Regions from separate parts of the Roseibium sp. M-1 genome, predicted to be linked through region 1. Evidence: riboswitches for the same ligand, from Rfam matches in the RefSeq annotation. Region 1 holds a riboswitch; each other region holds the start of a gene.
The links. A riboswitch is a leader RNA that binds a small molecule or an ion and turns the genes downstream of it on or off. The one in region 1 is predicted to bind thiamine pyrophosphate.
Positions count from the first base shown of each region.

Region 2: it holds a riboswitch for thiamine pyrophosphate, as region 1 does, so the genes downstream of both, thiM (hydroxyethylthiazole kinase) here and ACX3M4_RS22865 (ABC transporter permease) in region 1, are expected to answer to the same signal.
Region 3: it holds a riboswitch for thiamine pyrophosphate, as region 1 does, so the genes downstream of both, thiO (glycine oxidase ThiO) here and ACX3M4_RS22865 (ABC transporter permease) in region 1, are expected to answer to the same signal.

Region 1 covers NZ_CM137257.1:5,020,000-5,027,208, reverse strand. The annotation lists gene ACX3M4_RS22870 (ABC transporter substrate-binding protein) at 1-597, opposite strand, end outside; gene ACX3M4_RS22865 (ABC transporter permease) at 621-1,376, opposite strand; TPP riboswitch at 1,525-1,631, opposite strand; gene ACX3M4_RS22860 (hypothetical protein) at 1,710-3,428, opposite strand; gene ACX3M4_RS22855 (adenylosuccinate synthase) at 3,689-4,981, opposite strand; gene ACX3M4_RS22850 (MFS transporter) at 5,260-6,531, opposite strand; gene ACX3M4_RS22845 (DMT family transporter) at 6,690-7,209, shown strand, end outside.
Region 2 covers NZ_CM137257.1:6,358,348-6,365,556, forward strand. The annotation lists gene sbmA (peptide antibiotic transporter SbmA) at 1-984, shown strand, start outside; gene ACX3M4_RS28660 (DMT family transporter) at 1,260-2,252, shown strand; gene ACX3M4_RS28665 (hypothetical protein) at 2,348-2,755, opposite strand; gene ACX3M4_RS28670 (Lrp/AsnC ligand binding domain-containing protein) at 2,799-3,035, opposite strand; TPP riboswitch at 3,159-3,269, shown strand; gene thiM (hydroxyethylthiazole kinase) at 3,338-4,111, shown strand; gene thiD (bifunctional hydroxymethylpyrimidine kinase/phosphomethylpyrimidine kinase) at 4,142-4,948, shown strand; gene ACX3M4_RS28685 (TRAP transporter substrate-binding protein) at 4,950-6,059, shown strand; gene ACX3M4_RS28690 (OmpP1/FadL family transporter) at 6,687-7,209, shown strand, end outside.
Region 3 covers NZ_CM137257.1:1,227,323-1,234,531, forward strand. The annotation lists gene thiS (sulfur carrier protein ThiS) at 1-57, opposite strand, end outside; gene thiO (glycine oxidase ThiO) at 41-1,021, opposite strand; TPP riboswitch at 1,179-1,300, opposite strand; gene ACX3M4_RS05645 (P-loop NTPase family protein) at 1,348-1,860, opposite strand; gene ACX3M4_RS05650 (pirin family protein) at 2,017-2,952, shown strand; gene ACX3M4_RS05655 (DUF6030 family protein) at 2,921-3,841, opposite strand; gene ACX3M4_RS05660 (class II aldolase/adducin family protein) at 4,133-4,855, shown strand; gene ACX3M4_RS05665 (ROK family protein) at 4,857-5,750, shown strand; gene ACX3M4_RS05670 (DMT family transporter) at 5,836-6,792, opposite strand; gene ACX3M4_RS05675 (MarR family winged helix-turn-helix transcriptional regulator) at 7,036-7,209, shown strand, end outside.

The DNA.
Region 1 (7,209 bases):
GAAGGCCTTGCCCGGCTTGCCTTCGATCTCCAGCTGGGTGAGCTCGAAATTGCGGTAGGCACCGATCACCGCGTCCACCTGGCCCGCCAGCAGCGATCCGGAAAGGGCGAAGTTGACGTTGACCAGCTCGACATCGTCGATGGAAAGGCCAGCCGACTTCAGCATCTGGGCGAGCATGGCATCCTCGAAACCGGAGACCGAAAAGCCGATGGTCTTGCCCTTGAGATCCTTCAGATCCTTCACCGGGCCGTCCTTCAGAACGATCAGCGAGTTCAAGGGCGTTTCCACCAGCGTGCCGATCCATTTGAGCGGCAGGTCTTCCTCGATCTGTGCATGGAGCGTCGGCTGGTAGGAGATGGCAATATCGCCCTGCCCGGCTGCGACCAGCTTCGGCGGCATGGCCGGATCGGCCGGTTCGATGATCTCCACATCCAGGCCTTCGGCTTCGAAGAAGCCCATCGTCTGCGCGGTGACGAGCGGCGCATGGTCCGGATTGACGAACCAGTCGAGCAGAAGGGTCAGTTTGTCGCCAGCCTGGGCCGGCGACGAGGCCAGCAGACCGGCAGCGAGTGCAAGGGACAGAAGCTGTTTTTTCATGGAGATCCTCCAGGTGGCGGCAGCTAGTTGAGAGGCTGCCAGGGAACGAGAAGCTGGGTGAGACGATTGACGGCAAAGCGCATGATCAGGACCATCACGGCGAGCAGGATCAGGGCCGCGAACATCATGTCGGACTGCATGCGGTTGCTGCTTTGAAGCATGATGAAGGAGAGACCGCCCTTGGCACCGGCCCATTCGCCGATGATGGCGGCCATCGGCGCAAACACCGCGGCGACACGCAGGCCCGAAGCGAAGGCCGGCAGGCCTGCAGGCAGGCGGAAGAACCAGAGTTCGCGCAAGCGCGACAGCCGGTAAAGCCTTGCAAGATCGTGCAGGCCGGGATCCAGCCGTTGCAGGCCGTCGAAGAACGTCGACGTGACCGTGAAGAAGATCACCAGGATGATCACGGCGATTTTGGAAGCAAGGCCGAAACCGAGCCACAGGACCAGGATCGGCGCGATGGCAAAGACCGGCAATGCCTGGGTCACCAGGATGGGCGGCATCGCAATTCTGGCCGCCTTCGGAAACAGCCAGAGCAGCACCGACAGGGCAGCACCTGCCGCAGCTCCCAGAACGAACCCGATCACCGTTTCATAGGCCGTGATGCCCGCATGATAGAGCAGAAATCCGGTGTGGGAGACAAGCGCCGAGAAGACCCGTTCCGGTCCGGGCAGAATATAGTGCTGCGCCCCGGTAATCCGCACGATTGCCGCCCAGGCGGCAATCGCCACGGCGAGCCCCAGGAGCGATCTGGCAAGGGATTTCAGGAACGATGTCATGCGCCCACACCCGCTTTCTGCCCCTTTGGAAAGGCGGCGCGGGCCGTAACCGGCACATGGATGCACAGCATCTTCTGCTGACGCAGACAAAAACGCATAGGATCTCCCGTCTTCGGACAAAGCCGAAACTGACATTGGAGATCCGGGAATAGGCTAAGGATTCCGTCCCTTCGCCGGCATGACCCGGATCAGGTTCTAAGGGTTCGGCATTGCACCATCTCAGCTCCGGTAACCGGAACACCCCTCGGACCAGCCCGGACCATGCCCTGACGGACAAAAAAAAACAAGCCGCAGTTTGCGGCTTGTTCTATTTTCAAGCAGGGGCCTTATCTGTTAGCCGGCTTGCCAGGCCGAGATCGCCTTCTCGACGGCATCGGCACCTGCTGTGCCCTTTTCCAGGGTCAGAATGCCGCGCTTGCCGTTTTCATAGAGCATCGGAATGTCGATCCAGCCACGTTCGCGCAACAGGGCAAGGTTGCGCTGCTGTTCGTTGGGAAGGCTGGAAAGCGCAATCCAGAAGAAGCCCGGAGAAACCTTCACCGAAGCGCCGATCAGCGCATCGCCGCGGGCTTCCTCTGTCGGCTTCATGACGAGACCCGGCACGTTGACGATGTCCCCGGCAGCAAAATCCTCGGGGAATTCATACTTGATTTCAACAAGATGGCTCGCCGGAAGCGAGGTGTCGTCGTTCGGCTTGATGCGGATATCCACCTTGATGTCCCGCTCGGGAACTTCGACCGAAGCGCTCAGCACTGCCTGTGCCTTGCCATCAAGATTGGTCTCTTCCTCAATGTTCCAGACAACCGCGCCCTGTGCGGCCGTGCCCGCACCGCCGGTTTCTTCGCCTTCCTCATAAAGGATGGACCGCTGGACGCCCGAATTTTCTGTCGCAACCGGCTGCTCGGCAGGCGGCTCGTCCGGAGAGATGGCCGTCAGATTGTCTTCCGGAACCGCTTCCGGTTCTGTCGCGGGAGGAACCGGAGCGTCGATCCCGGGGGGCTGTGTTTCGTCGGCGCTGCTGACGATGGAGGGCTGCGAAGGCGCAGGGGCCGGGGCATCTGCCTGCGGCGTGATGGTCGTGGTCGTCACCGTACGTGCGTCCGGAGCCACGACGTCCGTGTCGCCATCATTCAGCAACCTGTCGGTGTTCTTGGCGGCGTCGTCATCCTCGACCGGTGCCGCGCCAGGTGTTTCCGCCGGCGGCTGAACGTTTGTCGCTGTCTGCGAATCCGGTGTTTCGCCTGAGGGGCGCGTCGCGGTGACATTCTCGTCGGAAGTCAGGAAATAATAGGCACCGCCGCCGACAACGCCCAGCAGAAGCGCTGCAGCAGCAGCAATCGGCACAAGGCGGCCAATGCCGCCGCTGTCGCGCAGGGAGTCCGAGGCTGACGGTTTGTTGCGCTTCGACCGGCTCTTTTTCGCCGCCGGTGCTTCGGCCGGTTCACGGTCTTCCGCATAAAGCGATCCGCCCGCCGGCAAAGGTTCTTCTTCCGGCTCGAACAGGCCGTCATCGGCCTGCGGCTGGTTGCCGAAAGCGGGCTCCTGCCGGACGGCAGCTGCCGGTTCCGTGTGTGGCTCGACGGCGTCCTTGGCATTCTGGACCGCCTGGCTCGCGGCACCGCCAAGGGTTTGAGCCTCGTCCAGCGTATCTTTCAGCGGTGACGGGATCGTCGCGTCAGCCGGTTCGGCTGCTGGCTCTGCATCCGGCTCATGATGTACGGCCGGTGCCGGTGCCACCTCGGCGGCTTCCGGCCCGGGGGCGGCGGCAGCCGGTGCCGCCACGGGTGCCACCGGTGCGGCGGGCTCAACCTTGGGCGCAACCGGGCCGAGGCCAAGGCTTTCGCGGGCGGCTTCCGCCTCGACCTTGCGAATGGCTTCTTCCAGACGAAGCTGCTCGGCAGTGATCTCGGACGGCGCGAGCGGCGGCTCGTATGCTTTCAGCTGGTTGACGATGGCATTGCGCGCACGGCTATAGACGCTCCGGCGGGCGGCACCATTGTTCTCGGGCAAAGACGCGATCGTTTTCTTCAGAATTGAATAGTAATCAGCCATCTTCCTGCCTACCGGCCGACTGCAAGTCGCTTCTTTGCGGGCCTGGGAAATCGAAACATCACAGGCTTATAGCAAGTTTTTTCAGGACCGTTGCGTTTTCTTGATTTGACGCAGCGGCATCAGCGAACCTGACAGTACCCTTTCCTACCACAATTTTCATGCCCGGCACATTGGCAGCACCGGCAAACGAATAGGGACGCGCGCCGTGATTCGCAGCGCGCGGCCAAGTCTTCAATATTGTGCTTCTACAGCCACAGATCTCAATCCTGGAAGGGATTCTGCACAAGAATTGTGTCGTCGCGCTCCGGGCTGGTGGACAGCAGGGCGACCGGTGCGCCGATCAGTTCTTCGACGTGGCGAACATATTTGATCGCCTGTGCCGGCAGGTCGGCCCAGCTGCGGGCCCCTTCCGTGGATTCCTTCCAGCCCGGCAGGCTCTCGTAGATCGGCTTGACCCGTTCCTGTGCGCCCTGGGAAGCCGGCAGATAGTCGATCCGCTCGCCGTCCAGTTCGTAGCCGATGCAGATCTTGATCTCGTCGAGGCCGTCCAGAACGTCCAGCTTGGTCAGTGCGATGCCGGTGATGCCGGACGTGCAGACCGTCTGGCGCACCAGCACGGCATCGAACCAGCCACAACGGCGGCGGCGGCCGGTGACGGTGCCGAATTCGTGGCCGCGGGTGCCCAGGAATTCGCCGATCTCGTCCTTCAGCTCGGTCGGGAACGGACCTTCGCCGACGCGGGTCGTATAGGCCTTGGTGATGCCAAGCACGTAGTTGATCGAGTTCGGGCCGAGGCCGCTCCCCGCCGCGGCCTGGCCGGCGACGGTGTTGGAGGAGGTCACGAAAGGATAGGTGCCGTGGTCGATGTCGAGCAGCGCGCCCTGGGCGCCTTCAAACAGGATACGCTTGCCCTGGCGGCGCAGGTCGTCCAGCAGGTACCAGACCTTGTCCATATAGGGCAGCACCTTGTCCGCGATGCTGGCCAGTTCGTCATAGATCGCCTGGGCGGAGATTTCCTCCTGACCGAGGCCACGGCGCAGGGCGTTGTGGTGGGTCAGGAGCCGGTCGATCTTGGCCGGCAGGGTCGCCAGGTTCTTCAGGTCCATCAGACGGATGGCGCGGCGGCCGACCTTGTCTTCATAGGCCGGGCCAATGCCTCGCTTGGTCGTGCCGATGCGGGTGCCGGTGTTGGAGTTTTCGCGCAGGGCGTCAAGCTCGCGGTGCAGCGACAGGATCAGGGTGGCATTTTCGGCAACGCGCAGGCTGTCCGGCGTCACCACGACGCCCTGCTTGCCGAGACGCTCGACTTCTTCTGCCAGCGCATGCGGGTCCAGGACGACGCCGTTGCCGATCACGGACAGCTTGCCTTCGCGCGCGACACCGGACGGCAGGAGAGACAGCTTGTAGCTGACCCCGTCGATGACGAGCGTATGCCCGGCATTGTGTCCGCCCTGGAACCGTACGATGACATCGGCCTGTTCCGACAACCAGTCGACAATCTTGCCTTTGCCTTCGTCACCCCATTGCGAACCGACAACAACCACATTCGCCATCTAGACTTTGCTCTCCTGAAGCAGCTTCTCGCACCGCCGGCTTTACCCGGGATGCCAACACGACAAGCCCCGGCAACCTGACCGGGGCAAACGGCGCGGACTATAGACAGGAAATCCGGCGCGCGCGAGTCTCGCCAGGCAATTTGCCGCGCTTTGAGACGTTTTTTTGCCCCTTCCGATCCTCTCCAGGCCAATAGGTCGCAGGCGCCCGGCTTTGGCCGGAGTTCCGGCATCTTCCCGCTTGAAAAACACCGGCATTCAGGCGCGTCGCCGCCTCGTCATTTGGCCGGTGGGTCGCCGTCGTCCGACTTTTCGCTGCGGGCCAGCCGGAAGATCATCGGCGACGTTCTGAGGAGCCAGACAAAACGATGGCGGCGGCTGGCAGGGACGGCCTCCCGGCTCATGATCCGCGCCAGGATGAAGACGACGAGCGACAGGTGCAGCGTCGCCGTATAGACGAAAAAGGCCGGGGCACCGAACCGCGCCATGACAAGGGACGCAAGGAAAGGACCCGCCATCGCCCCTATTCCGTAGGCCAGGGTCAGCCCGGCGACCACATCGACAAACTGCCCCGGTTCGGCATGATCGTTGGCATGGGCGGCACAGAGAGAATAGAGCGGCAGCGCAAAACCGCCAAAGAGAAAGACGCCGGCATAGAGTTCGAACTGGTTCGAGGCATTGGAAATGAAGAGGCAGGCGAGCCCTGCACCCACGGTGAAGACACCGAGGACGACGCGCCGGTCGAACCGGTCGGACAGCCAGCCGGCCGGGAACTGGAAGACGGCACCGGCAAAGACCCAGACGGCGATGAGGGCTGCAACCGTCTCCAGACCGAGGCCGATCGCTTCCACATAGATCGGGCCGACCATGCGGAAGGCGCCGTTGGTGAGGCCGATGGTCAAGGTGGCAACCAGCGCCACCGGCGAGACTCGCCAAAGCATCAGCGGATCGATGAGACGGGCGGGAGGTGCCTGGGGATTGCGCTCGCTGGTGAGGGAGATCGGCACCAGCGCCAGACAGAACAGGATCGCCAGGACAATCAGGATATCGGGGCCAAGCGGCCCGAGCGCGGGCAGGATGAACTGGCTGGCCATGACCGCGGTCATGTCGACGATGCGGTAAACCGACAGGATCCGCCCGCGCGATGAATTGGTGGCGATGGAATTGAGCCAGCTTTCCAGCACCATGGTGGTGCCGCAGAAGGCCGCACCACCGACCAGCCTTATCAGCAACCAGCCCCACCCCGCGGGTGTGAAGGCAATCGTTAGGATGGCGATGGCACTGATCGACGCCAGCGTTGAAAAGACGCGGATATGCCCTGCTCGCGCGATCAGGAACGGTGTCAGCAGGACGCCCAGGATCATGCCGCCGAAATAGAACGACCCCAGCAGGCCGATCATGGCATCCGAAAGGCCTTCCGACTTCGCCCGCACCGAGATCATGGTCACGGTGACGCCGTTCGCACCCAGAAGGCAGGCGGCAGCAACCAGAAGCGGGGTCAGACGGCCGGCAAGAGAGCGTTCTTCCGCTGTCTCGACTGGATGAGTCATGGGTGAAGATCTTTCGGAATCGCGGAAAGAGCCTCCCGCAAGAATTTACTCTTGCCGGACAAATTCTCCGGTGCAAGCCCGTTCCGCTCGCTTTTCGGGTGTCGTCCACCTTGGTGCAGTGTTATCCGGAAGATCATCCGTCAATCCGGGACATTGCTATGCCGCTTCGAAACTGGATCATGCTGATCGTCCTCGGCGCTATCTGGGGCGGGTCTTTCCTGTTCGCCAAGGTCGCCGTCGCCGAAATACCACCCTTTGTGCTGGTGTTCTTCCGCGTCTTCATTGCCTGCATGGTCCTGCTTGCAATCCTCTGGCATCGCGGGCTGATCGCACGGCTTGAACCGAGATACGCCCTGCCATTCCTGGTCATGGGCCTCCTGAACAATGCGGTCCCCTTTTCGCTCCTGTTCCTGGGACAAACGGTGATCGGCGCAGGCCTCGCCTCGATCCTGAATGCGACGACACCGGTCTTCACGGTGATCGTCGCCAGCCTGCTTGTGAAACAGGAGACGCTGCAGGCCAACCGGGTGGCCGGTGTCGTGCTCGGCGTGGCGGGTGTTGCCGTGATGCTGTCGAGCAGCCTGTCGGGCCTGGCGGAAGATCCCGTCTGGGCGCAGCTCTGCTGCCTTGGCGCCGCCGTCTCCTATGCCTGCGCCGCCACCTTCGCCCGCCGGTTCC
Region 2 (7,209 bases), 1.3 Mb from region 1:
TGCGGTTCCTCGCTGATCATCTTCATCACCTACTTCTCGGTGCAGGTTTCCGTTGCCATCAACAACTGGCGCCGGCCGTTCGGCGACACGCTGCAGAACGCGCTTGAGGGCGACAAGGGGGTGGTCGCCTCGGACTTCTACGTTCTGATGCTGATGTTCGCGCAGATTGCCGGCCTGTCCATGCTGGTTTACGTGATGAACCGGTTTTTCGTCAGCCACTATATCTTCCGCTGGCGCACAGCGATGAACGACTATTACGTCGCCAAGTGGACGAATGTCCGGCATATCGAGGGTGCTTCGCAGCGTATCCAGGAGGACACGATGCGGTTCGCATCGATCATGGAAGGGCTCGGCGTCTCGATGATCGACGCGGTCATGACGCTCATCGCCTTCCTGCCGGTCCTGTTCAGTTTGTCGAGCTATGTCTCCACCTTGCCCATCGTCGGCGAGATTCCGGCACCCCTGTTCACCGCGGCAATTCTCTGGTCGCTCTTTGGCACGGTTCTTCTGGCGGTCGTTGGGATCAAGCTCCCGGGGCTTGAGTTCCACAACCAGCGTGTCGAGGCCGCGTATCGTAAGGAACTCGTCTATGGCGAGGACCACGAGCACAGAGCGCAGCCGCTCACCCTGGTGGAACTGTTCGGAAATGTCCGCAAAAACTATTTCCGCCTGTATTTCCACTACCTCTATTTCAATCTCGCCCGAGGCTTCTACATCCAGGCGGATAACCTCTTCACCTACTTCATCCTGGTCCCGACGATCGTAGCAGGAACCATCACCTACGGGATCGTGCAGCAGATCCTGACCGCCTTCGGCCAGGTGTCGAACTCGTTCCAGTATCTGGTGAACTCCTGGTCGACCATCATCGAACTCCTGTCGATCTATAAACGCCTCAAGGGCTTTGAGGTCTCTATCGCAGAGCGGGAGAAGATGTCGCCGGAAGAACTGGCGAAAATCCTGACAGCGAAGGAAGCTCAGCTCTGATGTTGTGTCCTGTCACAGGGCGCGACTGACAATCTGCTGTCCGGGTCCATCGGGCAGCACTCTTTCAGGAACGAATGCAGCTGTTTTGCCGTTCCTGGTACCTTGCGACGGCCCCTCTTTTCGATCCCGTCCGCAGCCATCGCCGATGCGGACCATGTTTCGATCCGCGACACCCTTTCGGGCCTGTCAGCCTGAAGATACCCGCGGTTTTTTGAACCGGTTTGCCGTGGGACAAGTCTTTGAAAATGCCGGACCTGGAAAGAGTTAGGGCGTTCTTGAGCCTGAAATCCCGTACCGCCACCCCGCCGGCTTCCACAGGCATGACCCGGCAAGCCCCTCTCATCGGCATATCCCTGAAAGTTGCCTCGACGCTCGTCTTTTTCGTCATGGCGACGGCGTTGAAGATTGCGGCGGAGGTGGTGCCGATCGGGGAACTGGTCTTTGCGCGGAATTTCTTCGGCCTGTTTCCGGTGTTGCTGATGGTTGCCATGCGCGGCGAACTCGGCCTCGCCTTCCGCACCAAAAATCCCGTCGGCCACCTGACCCGGGCCAGCGTCGGGCTGACGGCAATGGTCTGCGGCTTCACCGCGCTGCACCTGCTGCCGCTGCCGGATGCAACGGCCATCGGCTTTGCCTCGCCGCTCTTCGTGGTGGTGCTGGCCTTCTTCCTGCTGAAGGAGCCTGTGAGGATCTTCCGCTGGAGCGCGGTCGCAATCGGCTTTGTCGGCATCCTTGTGGTGCTGTCGCCTCATCTGGGGGATACCGAACTCGACAACGCCTCCCTGATCGGAGCGCTGGTCGGCCTCACGGGGGCGGGATTTGCGGCGCTGGCCATGATCACCGTGCGCAAGCTCTGCGAAACGGAACGGACCTCCACCATCGTCACCTGGTTCGCGGGGGCTTCCTCCGTGCTGGCGCTGCTGACATGGCCGCTCGGTCTGTTGCTGCCGGGCCAGGCCTGGATCGTGCCTGATTTGCCTACGGCCGGCCTGCTTTTGCTGATAGGCCTTGCCGGCGGCGTCGGCCAGATCCTGATGACCCAGAGCTACCGCTATGCAGATGCTTCCACCATTGCGCCGTTCGACTATGTGAACATGCTCTGGGCGATCATCGTCGGCTGGGTGGTGTTCGACGAAATGCCGGTTCCGGCCGTGGTGCTCGGCGCAATGATCGTCATCGCCGCCGGCATCTTCGTCATCTACCGCGAACACAAGCTCGGCCTTGACCGCACCAAGGCCCGCCGGGCGTCGACACCGTCGCGCTCGTAAGGATTCTCTTCAATCCCTCCACCGTCATTCCGGATCGGCGCGCAGCGTTGCTGCGCTTGTCCGGAATGACGGCCAGGGAAGATTTCACGGGACCATTACTGCGGCTTGTACTCGAACCGCTCCACGGCGCTCTTAGTGCCGTCCTTGAAGATCAGCTGCACGCTGAACGACTGGGTCGAACCGGCGGGGCGTTCCAGATAGGGTTTGTCCTTCAGCACCGCGTTCGGATTGTCCGGATCGCAGGGCTCCAGCTGCCATTCCTGGTCGATCGGGCCGTCATTGACGCCATAGAAGACGTAGTCGATGCCGCATTTCCAGGATTCCAGGTGCGTGAAATAGACCAGCTCCTGACCCTCCCAGTCCCGGAAGGCAATCCAGTTCGCCTTGGTGAGGTCCAGGATCTGCTTGATCTGTTCCGGCGGCATGCCCTGGGCCGAAGCCGGGGCACCGAGCGGCGCGAACGCAAGGGCGAGGCAAAGCGTGGCGGAATGAAAAAGGCGCATGAGACCTCCAGAAATGCGGGACCCGAGCGAGGGGGCGGAGGCTTCAGAAAGCCTTGAAGGTGATGATGGTCTTGGTGTCCTGAATGCCGTCGATCGGATGCACCTTCTCGTTGACGAAATGGCCGATATCCGCGCCGTCCTCGACATAGAACTTGACGAGCAGGTCGTAGTCGCCGGAGGTGGAATAGACCTCGGAGGCGATTTCCGCATCGGCAATGGCGCTTGCAACCTGGTAGGTCTTGCCCAGCTGGCATTTGATCATCACGAAAAACGGTACCATGGGGCGCTCCGGGCGGTTGGCGATTGCAATTGGTGCCCTTGGACATCGCCTATCTCGGCTCCCCAGTCAATTGCCGAGGCCTTCCCCACCCTTGCAATCCGGAACCAGCCTTGTTAGCAGTCGATTGTCTCATGGGGGTGCCCGGCCATTCAGGACCGGGCTGAGAGGCGGCCTGCCAACTCCTTGAACCTGATCCGGCTGATACCGGCGGAGGGATTTGAGATCATGATAAATGTCTGCAGGGCCCTGTTGCGGCAAAACGCCATTGCTGACCTTCCGGTCTTGCCGGAAAGAGGCACGGCATGACGCTGACCGTTGCCGCATCCACGATGCCGCTGCAGCCCGAGACGGTGTTCGAGCGGCTGGAACGCGTGCGGGAAAAGGCCCCGCGGGTCCATGCGATCACCAACGCGGTCGCCCAGAACTTCACCGCCAATGTGCTGCTCGCCCTTGGGGCCGTCCCGTCGATGACGCTGGCGGCGGAAGAGGTTGCAGGCTTTGCCGCCAGCGCCGGCGCGCTGCTTGTCAACCTGGGAACGCTTGACGGTACCAGGCGGCAGGCGATTCCGGTCGCCATGGATGCGGCCCGCAAGGCTGGCCGCCCGATTGCCATCGATCCGGTTTTTGTCGACCGCTCGCCGCTGCGCTGCGCCTATGCGCGCGATCTGCTGGCTGCAGGACCGGATCTTGTCCGGCTGAACCGGCCGGAAATGGACGCGCTGTTTGCGGACAGGAGTGCGGCCGAAGAGCTGATTGCCTCCGGGACCGTTTTCGCGGTCACTGGCGACGAGGACAAGATCGAAAGCCGGGGTGAGGACTATCGCCTGCAGAACGGTCATCCGCTGATGGGCCGGGTGACGGCGACAGGCTGCGCCGGCGGTGCCGTTCTTGCGGCTTTCACTTGCGTGGAAGACGACACGGCACTTGCCGCTGCCTGCGGCCTGTCGGTTTTCAACATTGCCGGGGAGATCGCGGCGGAGCGGGCCGGCGGGCCAGGCAGTTTCGTGCCGGAACTGCTGGACACCCTCTACAGCCTCAGCCTGGGCGACATCGAACTTCGTCTCAAGACCGCCTGACCGGCAACAGCATTACACGAGGAGATCTTCATGACCGCAATTGCGGTGACCATTGCAGGATCGGATTCCGGCGGCGGTGCCGGTATCCAGGCCGACCTCAAGACCTTTTCCGCCAACGGCGTTTACGGCGCCAGCGTCCTGACCGCACTGACGGCACAGAACACTCTTGGCGTCAGCGCCATTCACGATGTGCCGCCGGAGTTCGTGCGTGCGCAGATGGATGCGGTCTATTCGGACCTCGGCGTGACGGCGACCAAGATCGGCATGCTCTCCCGCGTTGAAACGATCGAGGCCGTGGCCGGCGGACTGAAAGCCAACGCCACCGGTCCGGTGGTGCTCGACCCGGTGATGGTGGCCGCCTCCGGCGATCCCCTGCTCGCCGCGAGCGCCGTCGACGGACTGATCTCCATCCTGGTGCCGCTTGCCGACATCATCACGCCGAACCTGCACGAGGCGGCACGCATGCTGAAGTCCGGGATCGCGACAGGCGAAACCGAGATGCATGCCCAGGCGGAGCGGTTGCTGGGGCTTGGTGCCAGGGCGGTCCTTCTGAAGGGCGGTCACGGTGAGGGCAAGGATAGCGCCGATCTCTTCCTGGACGGTGAGGGGAACGCGGTCTGGCTCAGGGCCGAGCGTCTTGCGACGGCCAACACCCACGGCACGGGTTGCACGCTTTCCTCGGCGATCGCGGCGGGCCTTGCAAAGCGAGAAGGCCTCGAGGCGGCTGTCCGCAATGCCAAGAGCTATATCCAGTCGGCCATCGCGACTGCCGATACGCTGCAGATCGGTGCTGGTCATGGCCCGGTCCACCACTTTCACGCCTTCTGGAGCAGATGAGATGAGCGACCAGACGAGACCGGGCTCCCGTCCGATCAGCCGCAGGAACCTGCTTGGCGCTTCCGTGGCTGCAGCCGGTACCGCATCCCTTGCCGCGCCGGCTCTGGCGCAAGGGGAGGCGACGCTGGAATGGAAGATGGTGACCTCATGGCCGAAGAACCTGCCGGGGCCGGGCGTGACCGCGCAAAGGATCGCCGACCGGATTGAACTTATGTCCGGCGGCCGGTTGCGCGTGCGCCTCTATGCGGCGGGTGAACTTGTGCCGGCGCTGGGCGTCTTCGAGGCCGTCTCCGCGGGAACCGCCCAGATGGGACACAGCGCCTCGTTCTTCTGGCAGGGCAAGGTCCCGGCGGCGGTCTTTTTCACCGCCACGCCCTTTGGCCTGCTGCCGCATGAACATATCGCCTGGATCGAACAGGGCGGCGGCCAGGCACTCTGGGACGAGCTTTACGAACCCTTCGGGCTGAAACCTGTGATGGCCGGTAACACCGGCGTCCAGATGGGCGGCTGGTTCAAGCGCGAGATAAACGGCCTTGAGGATCTGAATGGTCTGAAGATCCGCATGCCGGGCCTGGGCGGTGAAGTGATGCGGCGGCTTGGCGCGACGCCGCTCAGTCTGCCGCCTGGTGAATTGTTCCAGGCGCTCGACAGCGGCGTTCTCGATGCGGCTGAATTCCTCGGTCCATGGTCGGACCGGGCGATGGGGTTCCAGAAGGCCGCGAAATCATACTACACACCAGGATTTCACGAACCGAACGGCACCGGTGAGGCGATCTTCAACCAGGTCGCACTTGAAGGCCTGCCGGAAGACCTGAGAGCGATCGTCCTGGAAGCCTGCCGGGCGGAAAACGGTCGGGCTCTTGCCGAAAGCGACTGGGAGAACGCAGGTGCTCTCCAGGTGCTGCAGCAAGAGGACGGCGTGACGGTCAGACCCTATCCGGACGCGGTTCTTGCTGCCCTGCGGGACACCGCGTCTGAAGTCCTCGCGGAATTTGCCGCACAGGACGACCTCAGCCAGCGCATCCACGACAGCCAGCAGGCGGCGCGCGCGCGTCTGGCACCCTGGAGCGAGGTTGCCATGCGCCGGTTCCTGAGCGCACGGGACGGTTAATTCCAAAGGCGGTCAGATGAGTGATCGTCAACACTCTTTGGTATCAGGCCACAACCGGAACGCGGCATGGCGAGCGTTCGGCGACAGGGTTCGTAGCCCATTGCCGCGTGAAACACGGCAATGGTGTTCTGGAAAGAGCTGCAACCTGACTTTCCGTTTGCCCGACTTCCTGACAGTTCAGGGGGGGGAGCGATGCGCGTTCCAGCGCTGCTTCCCCTGAACAACAGAACATTCCCTTAGGTGATCTCATCAGCCATTTTACGGAGGGAGATCAATGAGTTTGTCCTACATATCCCCCGTATTCCCTTAGGAAACCTGTGGTAAAGCCGCAACGATCCTCACTTAATTTACGTTATCGGAAACTGACATTTGGTTTGCCTATTTTTTGGGCAAACGGGTGAAAGTGTGTCGGTGGCATGACGAAATGCGACCAATCCTGACACTTTTGAGGTGAATGGCGCGCAATCGCAGAAATACGGTGCTTAAACTGCTGCGATTTTGCATTGCAGCATGAAAAAAAGCGGCGAACCCGGCGTTATTATTGAGTTGAAACGGACCCCGATCTCCGAGAACTCTGTCATCAGTTGTCATGATTCATCCGGTGGCTAGGGGATGGGAGGAAACTCAATGCCGTGGGCAAACAACAAAACGATACTATTTACGACTACCGCGATCGCTCTATCTCTGGTTGCAGGTGCTGCACATGCGGGCGGTTTCGCTCTGCGTGAGCAGAGCGCCTACTACCAGGGCATGTCTTTCGCGGGTAACGGCACGACGAGCGACAGCATTTCGTCGATGTTCTGGAACCCGGCGACCCTGACGGCGGCGGGCCATGGGATTACGTCCGAGTCTCACAGCGCGTTCATCGTGCCCCAGTCGACCATCGACGGCACCTTCACCCCGTCCGGTACGGTAAACGCGTTGACGGGCGGTTTTGGTGCCAGCTCGGTGAGCAGCGGCGACATTGCGTCTGACGCGTGGATCCCGGCGACCTACCTTAGCTACGGGCTGAACGAGAACTGGTATTTCGGCCTTGCGATCAACACGCCGTTCGGCCTGTCGACGAAGCCGGACCAGTCATGGGCGGGACAATACTATTCCCGTTCCTCGGAAGTCTTCTCGGTCAATGCCAATCCGGTTGTCGCCTACA
Region 3 (7,209 bases), 2.8 Mb from region 1:
AGCCGCCAGCGTGGTGCTCGCAACCTCCCGATCTTCGCCGTTAATGATGAGCTTCAAGGGTCTTCTCCTGAAGATGATGAAGGAGTGTCTTTGCGGCTTCGCTTGCATAGTGGGGCGCCAGCAAAAAGCCGTGGCGGTAAAAGCCGTTGAGCGAGAGGGTATTTTCGCTGAACGAAATGCGCGGCAGGTTGTCGGAATAGGCGGGCCGGAGCCCTGCCCCGGTCTCCACGATCTTGGCTTCCGCAAAACCCGGATGAAGGCTGTAGGCAGCGTTGAGCAGCTCCATCGTGGACCGGACGCTGACCGGGCCCTCGTCGCCGCTTTCGATCATTGTGGCGCCGACCATGAAAAGGTGATCTTCCCGCGGCACCACATAGACCGGAATGCGCGGATGCAACATCCGCACGGGCCGCGCCAGGGAAACGTCAGGCGCGTGAAGCAGCAGCATTTCACCGCGCACGGGCCGCAGGTCCGGATCGCCCGCGGCAATTCCTGTGCACTCGGCCACAAGACCGGCCTCCGCCCCCTGCCCGGCCTCAGCCCCGAAAACAAAGCGGACACCGTCTGCTTCCAGCTTTTTGCGCAGTGCCATGAGCGCCTTGCGCGGATCGAGATGCGCTTCTTCAGAAAAGAACAGCCCCCTTGCGAAACGGTCACCAAGGTCGGGTTCCAGACCGGAAATCTCTGCCGCACCGATCCTCTCGAATCCGGTCGTGCGGGAGGCGAACCTGTCGAGCTCGGCAATATCGCGCGGTGGCGCAACAACGAGTGTTCCCTTCCGGCTGACATGGCCGGGCAATACCTTGTCCCACCAGCAAATGCTTTCCCTGCCGAAGGTGAGCACGTCTTCTTCGGCATTCTCCCGCTCGCACCAGGGAGCCAGCATGCCACCGGCGAGCCACGAGGCGCTGCCGGTCTGGTCTTTTCGAACTTCGAGGATCGTGACGTCTGCCCCGCGCGCACGAAGCTCGTGAGCAAGAGCAAGGCCCGCCACACCTGCGCCGCGGATTGCAATTCTCATGACTGCCCCCTCAGGCTCGGCGAGGCAGATACGAAGTTCAAATTCGGAGGCGCAGTTTCCGGCACGCAGGACTTTCCGCAGCGATTGAACAGCACTGCACAATTCAGTCAGTCCGGCTGGAGAGGCTGCCCGGGATCTGATTCCGGGTTCCGGAACGCCCAAGACGAAGACACCCTCCCTTCGCCAGCATGACCTGGATCAGGTTCATCGGGTCCCTGCGCTGCGCGGATGCGCCCTGCAGTATCTCAGCCCCTTGTCGGGACACCCCGGGTGAACGCCAGTTGTGCCGGGACAGCAAGCGCGCTGTCAAGAGTGGAACGGCTGCCTCACCCCAGGTCGGGAAGATCGTCGAGGAACTGTTGCATGTCGGTGAAAGTCTGGAGTTTGTATACCCGGAGATGAGACGGCGGCGCGCGATAGACCGCGTCCAGCTTGACACGGGCGGATTGCCGGGTGCGCCAGATGAAGCGGACAAAGTCGACGGTTTGCAAATTGAACTGCTCCGGGCACCCGTCGGGCAAATCCGGGCGGCTCTGGCCGTAATAACGCAGCGAGCGTTTCAGCACGCGGTAGATCCGTCTGCCGACGGGAGCATCGAGCCAGACGAAGGTGTCGGCCCGCGCGATCCGTTCGGCATAGGTGCTCGAGTGACCGCCTTCGAAAATCCAGGTGTCCTTCATGTGCACTTCGTGGGTCATCCGGTCTTTCTCCGCGCGGCTCCGCTCGACCCAACCCGGCCGGTAGTGGATCTTGTCCATGTGAAAGACCGGCAATCCGGATTTTTGCCCGAGCGCGGCGGCGAACGTGCTCTTGCCGGAGCCGGGGCCGCCGACGATCATGACGCGTTTCATAATGCACCTTTTGGTTCGGAAGGGCCGGACGTTATACACGCTCCGGTTTTGACGGCAACCCGGAAACGGACTGTTCAATGGACACACGCGGCGCAGCAGCCCTATCTAACGAGGAGATGAAATTTTCCATCGAGGATGACGCTGATGAGCTGGTTGAACTGCCCCGATCCTATTGCCGGAAACGCAGCGAGCTGCGATCCGATCGAGACCATAATCGTCCCGCGGACTTCCGATCTCGGCGGTTTCTCCGTCCGCCGCGCGCTGCCCTCGGCCAGACGCCGGATGATCGGTCCCTTCATCTTCTTCGATCAGATGGGTCCTGCGGAGCTTCTCGTCGGCGGCGGCATCGATGTGCGCCCACATCCGCATATCGGTCTTGCAACTGTCACCTATCTCTTTGAAGGCGAGATGTATCATCGCGACAGTCTCGGCACCGAGATTGCCATTGCCCCGGGCGCCCTCAACTGGATGAGCGCCGGCAAGGGCATCGTTCATTCGGAGCGTGAACAGGCGGAGCGCAAGCAGCAGCCCCGCTCTCTCTTCGGCCTGCAGAGCTGGGTCGCCCTGCCGCAGCACCTTGAGGAAAGCGACCCCACCTTCCAGCATTTCGGAACGGATGAGCAGCCGGAGTTCGCCGACAAGGGAGCATCGGTCAAGCTGATCGCCGGAAGCCTTTATGGTCATAAGGCGCCGGTTCAAACGGCCTCGGACATGTTCTATGCGGACATCTCCCTCGCCCCCGGCGCAAAGATCCCGCTCGATGCCGGCTGGGAAGAACGCGGTCTTTACACGGTGTCCGGGCAGATCGAGGTCGCAGGCCAGAGCTTCGATCCCGCACAGCTTCTGGTCTTCAAGCCGGGTGACCATCTGGTAATCGAAAACAACACGCCCCATCCGGCACGCTTCGTTGTCCTCGGCGGGGAACCAATGGACGGCCGGCGTTACATCTGGTGGAACTTTGTCTCTTCCTCGAAGGAGCGCATTGAACAAGCCAAGGAAGATTGGCGGCAAGGCCGGTTCGATACGGTACCCGGCGACGCGGAGGAGTTCATTCCCCTTCCCGACCGTCCGGGGCCGTAATTGTCCAGCCGCTCTCCAGTGGCGGCGCCTGTTCGAAGCGGTCGGAGGGCCGGATCAGGTCCGGCTCGCCAAAATCGAGAATGATGTTGAGCCGGCGGCTTGCGCGCGCATCGCCGGTGAGCTTCGGGTCTTCGGGCGCAACCGACAGGCGGACGCCGCGATGGCTCGTCTCCAGCTTTGCAAAACCGGAAATAGCCGTCCTGAAGTCTTCCGGAACCGTCCAGCCGTAGCGGCCCGCAAGGGCGTCAATCACCAGCCAGACGGCTTCGAGACCGATCTGCTTCTGTTTCGGATCCTCGACAACCAGCTTCAGCCTCAAATAGTCGATCTTGGTTTCAGAAGGACCGCGCAGCAGGAAGAACAGGGTCGTCGGACCATAGTCGACACTCGGGGTCGTCAGTGGCACCAGTTCGGATGCGCATTGCCAGCGCTTCGTCTGAAACGGCGCCCGGCGCCAGCCCGGGTTTTCAAGACCGAGGCTGCCCAGCTCGGTGCAAAGGGCATCGGGCTGGCCCAAAAAAGCGCGTTTGAGTTCAGCCGCAAGCTCCGGCTTCGGATTGAGCAAGGCGGTTCTTGTGATTTCAGGCAACGGCTGCAGGGGATCCGGTAAAGGCTGCTCGATGGCAACCTCTTCGACATCGGCCCCCTGACGGAAATGCCAGAGCGTACCGCCGATTGTTGCGCTTGCGATGATCAGCGCCAATGCCCCCCAGAGATAATAGGATGCAAGGAAGGAAGCCCTGGAAGTTGGGTGTCCCGGCACCGATGGCGCGGCTTTTCGGGGAGACGTGACAGGCTCGGCGGCATCGTCCGCCCACCGCGGTCCGCTGCTGCGGGCCTTCGGCTGTCGAGCGGACCGCATGTCCTTGTCGTGGCGGGTGTCTTCCATTTGAGTCTTGTGACAGAGTTCTCGTTCGTTCGCTACCGGATGCGGTGTTCCGGTCCTGGGCATAGGCACGTCCTGCAACCAACTGCACATATGACCTTCCGGCAGACGGTTTTGTCCTAAAGTCCAAAAATGGCGCTTCTGCGGGCGAACGTCTCAGGTATTTCAGGAAAACTGTCGCGCTTAACGGCTAAAGTTGTTCGGCAGGGGCAAGAAGCCGCGCTTCGCACTTGAAGCAAAGACCTTTCGGCTTATAGGGTGCGTCGCGATCAGCCGCTCTTGCCCGGATTTGCCATGCCCACTGAAATGACCTCGCCATTTCCGGCCGACACCAAGACACTGCGCCGGAAGATCATCGAAACGGCACGGGCGCTTCCAAGGCTCGGTCTCACCAAGGGCACCTCGGGCAATGTGAGCGCGCGAATCGGCAGCGGCTTCCTCATCACGCCGTCCGGCACGCCCTATGAGGACCTAGAGGAAGACAGCATCGTCGCCGTCGATTTCGACGGCTGCTACCGGGGCGATATTCTGCCCTCTTCTGAATGGCGGATGCATCTGGATTTCTATCTGGCGAAACCGGCCTGTGGTGCCGTCGTGCATTGTCACAGCCCGCGGGCAACGGCACTCGCCTGCCATCGACGCGGCATTCCGGCCTTTCATTACATGGTGGCCCTGGCGGGCGGCGACCGGATCGACTGTGCGGCCTATGCCAGCTTCGGCACAAAGGCACTTTCGGAGGCCATGATCGCCGCACTTGGCGCGCGCAATGCCTGCCTTCTTGCCAATCACGGCCAGATCGCCGGTGGACCGACGCTGAAAAAGGCGCTCTCGGTCGCGGAAGGTGTCGAGGATCTTGCGGATCAATATCTGTCGTCCCTGGCGCTTGGCGAACCGGTGATCCTGAGTGCCGACGAGATGGCGGACATTCTGAAAAAATTCAAAAGCTACGGCAAACAGACAAAAGACCTCGAAGACGGTCAGGCGGCCGCCTTCGAATTGCCAAAACGGGTGGACTGAAATGCGGCTTGGAATCGACTGGGGCGGAACGAAAATCGAAATCATCGCCCTTTCTAACGAAGGAATGGAACTGCACCGTCAGCGGGTCGATACGCCGCGCGACGATTATCAGGGCTGTCTGGAGGCCGTCCGCTTTCTAGTGGAAGCCGCGGAAGCTGCGACCGGCGAAACCGGAACGCTTGGCCTCGGCATTCCGGGGTCGCTGTCTCCGCGTACGGGGCTGGTCAAGAACGCCAATTCCACCTGGATGAACGGCAAGCCGCTGGACAAGGATCTGCAGGCGATCCTCGGCCGTCCCGTCAGGATCCAGAACGATGCCAATTGCCTGGCTGTTTCCGAAGCGACGGACGGTGCCGGTGCCGGTGCTCACATCGTCCATGCCATCATCATCGGAACGGGCAGCGGTTCGGGCATTGCGATCGATGCCAAGGCACATCTCGGTGCCAACGGCATTGGCGGCGAATGGGGCGGGATTACCGTGCCGTGGCTCAAACCGGAGGAATATCCGGGGCCGGACAGCTGGATCGGCCACAAGGGTGTTATCGACCGTTGGTGTTCCGGGACCGGTTTCCAGCTCGACTACAAGGAAAAGACCGGAACGCTTCTGAAGGGTCATCAGATCATGGACCTGAAACGGTCTGGCGACGCGACCGCGACGGCGGTTTATGAGGCCTATGTCAGCCGCCTCGCACGCGCGCTCGCCATGTCGGCCAATCTCCTCGACCCGGATGTCTTCGTGCTCGGCGGCGGCATGTCGAATGTGGACGAGCTCTATGAAGACCTGCCGCCCGTCATGGCGCCCTATATCTTCTCCGACACGTTCGAGACGCCGATCCGCAAGGCGGTTCACGGTGACAGTTCCGGTGTGCGCGGTGCTGCCTGGCTGTGGGGATAAGCTTCCGGTCGTCAAACGACGAGCCATAAACCAAAAAGGCCTGCGCGAAAGCACAGGCCTTTTTGGGTTCCGGCAAAGCACGTGGTCAGGTCTTCAGGCGGCCAAGCGTCACCAGGACGATCCCGATACCGACCGAGGCGACGGCAGCCAGTTTGGCAAGGTTGGGAACCTCGCCGAAGACCAGGAACCCGAGGCCGAGACCAACAACGGCCGCGACCGACCCGATCTGGCTGAGATAGACCGGCCCCGCGGTCTGCTGCAGACGGAAGTAGAGGCCGTATTGAATGGCGAAGATGGCCGTCTGAGCTGCAAGGAGCCCCGCCGAGGCCGAGGTCCAGGTTACCGGCACCACCGGGATACCGGCGATCGCGGTGAAGAGCGCCAGCGCCATAAAGCCGGTTGCCATCATGCCGAGCGCCAGATCGACAGGTTTCACCCCATTCGGCCATTGCATCGTGCGGTAGATGTTGCCCGTTGCCAGGAAAACCGGGATCGACAGCGCGATCATCGACCACCAGGACGCTTCCACCGAAAGATCCTTGCCGGAAACCGCGAGCAGGACACCGCCGGCGAGCCCGAAGAGCACACCCGTTCCCCTGAGCAACTGCGGACGCTCCAGCCGAAGCAACACCGCGAAGGCGTAGGTCAGGACCAGCGGAAAGGCGAAACTCAGCGAGACGAAGCCTGCCCCCACCTTAGGTGCCGCATTGACCGCGATCATGTTGGGGATGATGAACAGGACCCCGCTCATCAACAGATAGATGCCCAGTCGCCCATAGCCGCCTTCCGGTCGCGAGACCTCTGCTTTCCGCCTGCCGTTGCCGAGCCGGGTAATCAGGAACAGCCCCAGGGCACCACCCAGGATCGACCATTGCAGCAAGGCCAGCGGATGCCAGCCCGCGGAAGGGCCCGCCTTGGCGATGATGGTGGATACGGCAAGAAAACTGCCGACGACAAGAAGAAGAACAAGGGGCTGCTCAAGCGCAACTGTGCGACCCCTCTTCCCGTCTGCCCCCGCTTCCGAACTGATCGTGTCCGCCATCGGACTGTCCTTTCTGAGACGTGACGCCGGCCCTCTGCCGCGTCGATAGGACAGAGGTATCATTTTTTATCTCGTTTTCAAGATACTTTACATCAAGATTCTTGACTGCAATTGACATCTCCCCGAAAACCGGAGAGTCTCCGGAGGAGAAAGAAACGAAAGATCAGACATTTATCCAGCGTCCACACATCGCACACGAAAAAGGTGTATGAGACGCCGTGCCCCCAATACGGAACGCGTTCGATGACAGCTCAGTCCCCCGGCTCCAAGGCCTCGAAAGACCATCTCTTCGGAGATCCGGAGGATCTCCTGCTTGACCGCGCCGAGCGTGCGCGGCGGCAATGGCAGAAGGAATTGCCGGATTTCAAGGACCGGCTCGCGCCCATGGTCCTTCTCGGACGCTTGAACGAAGCGGCA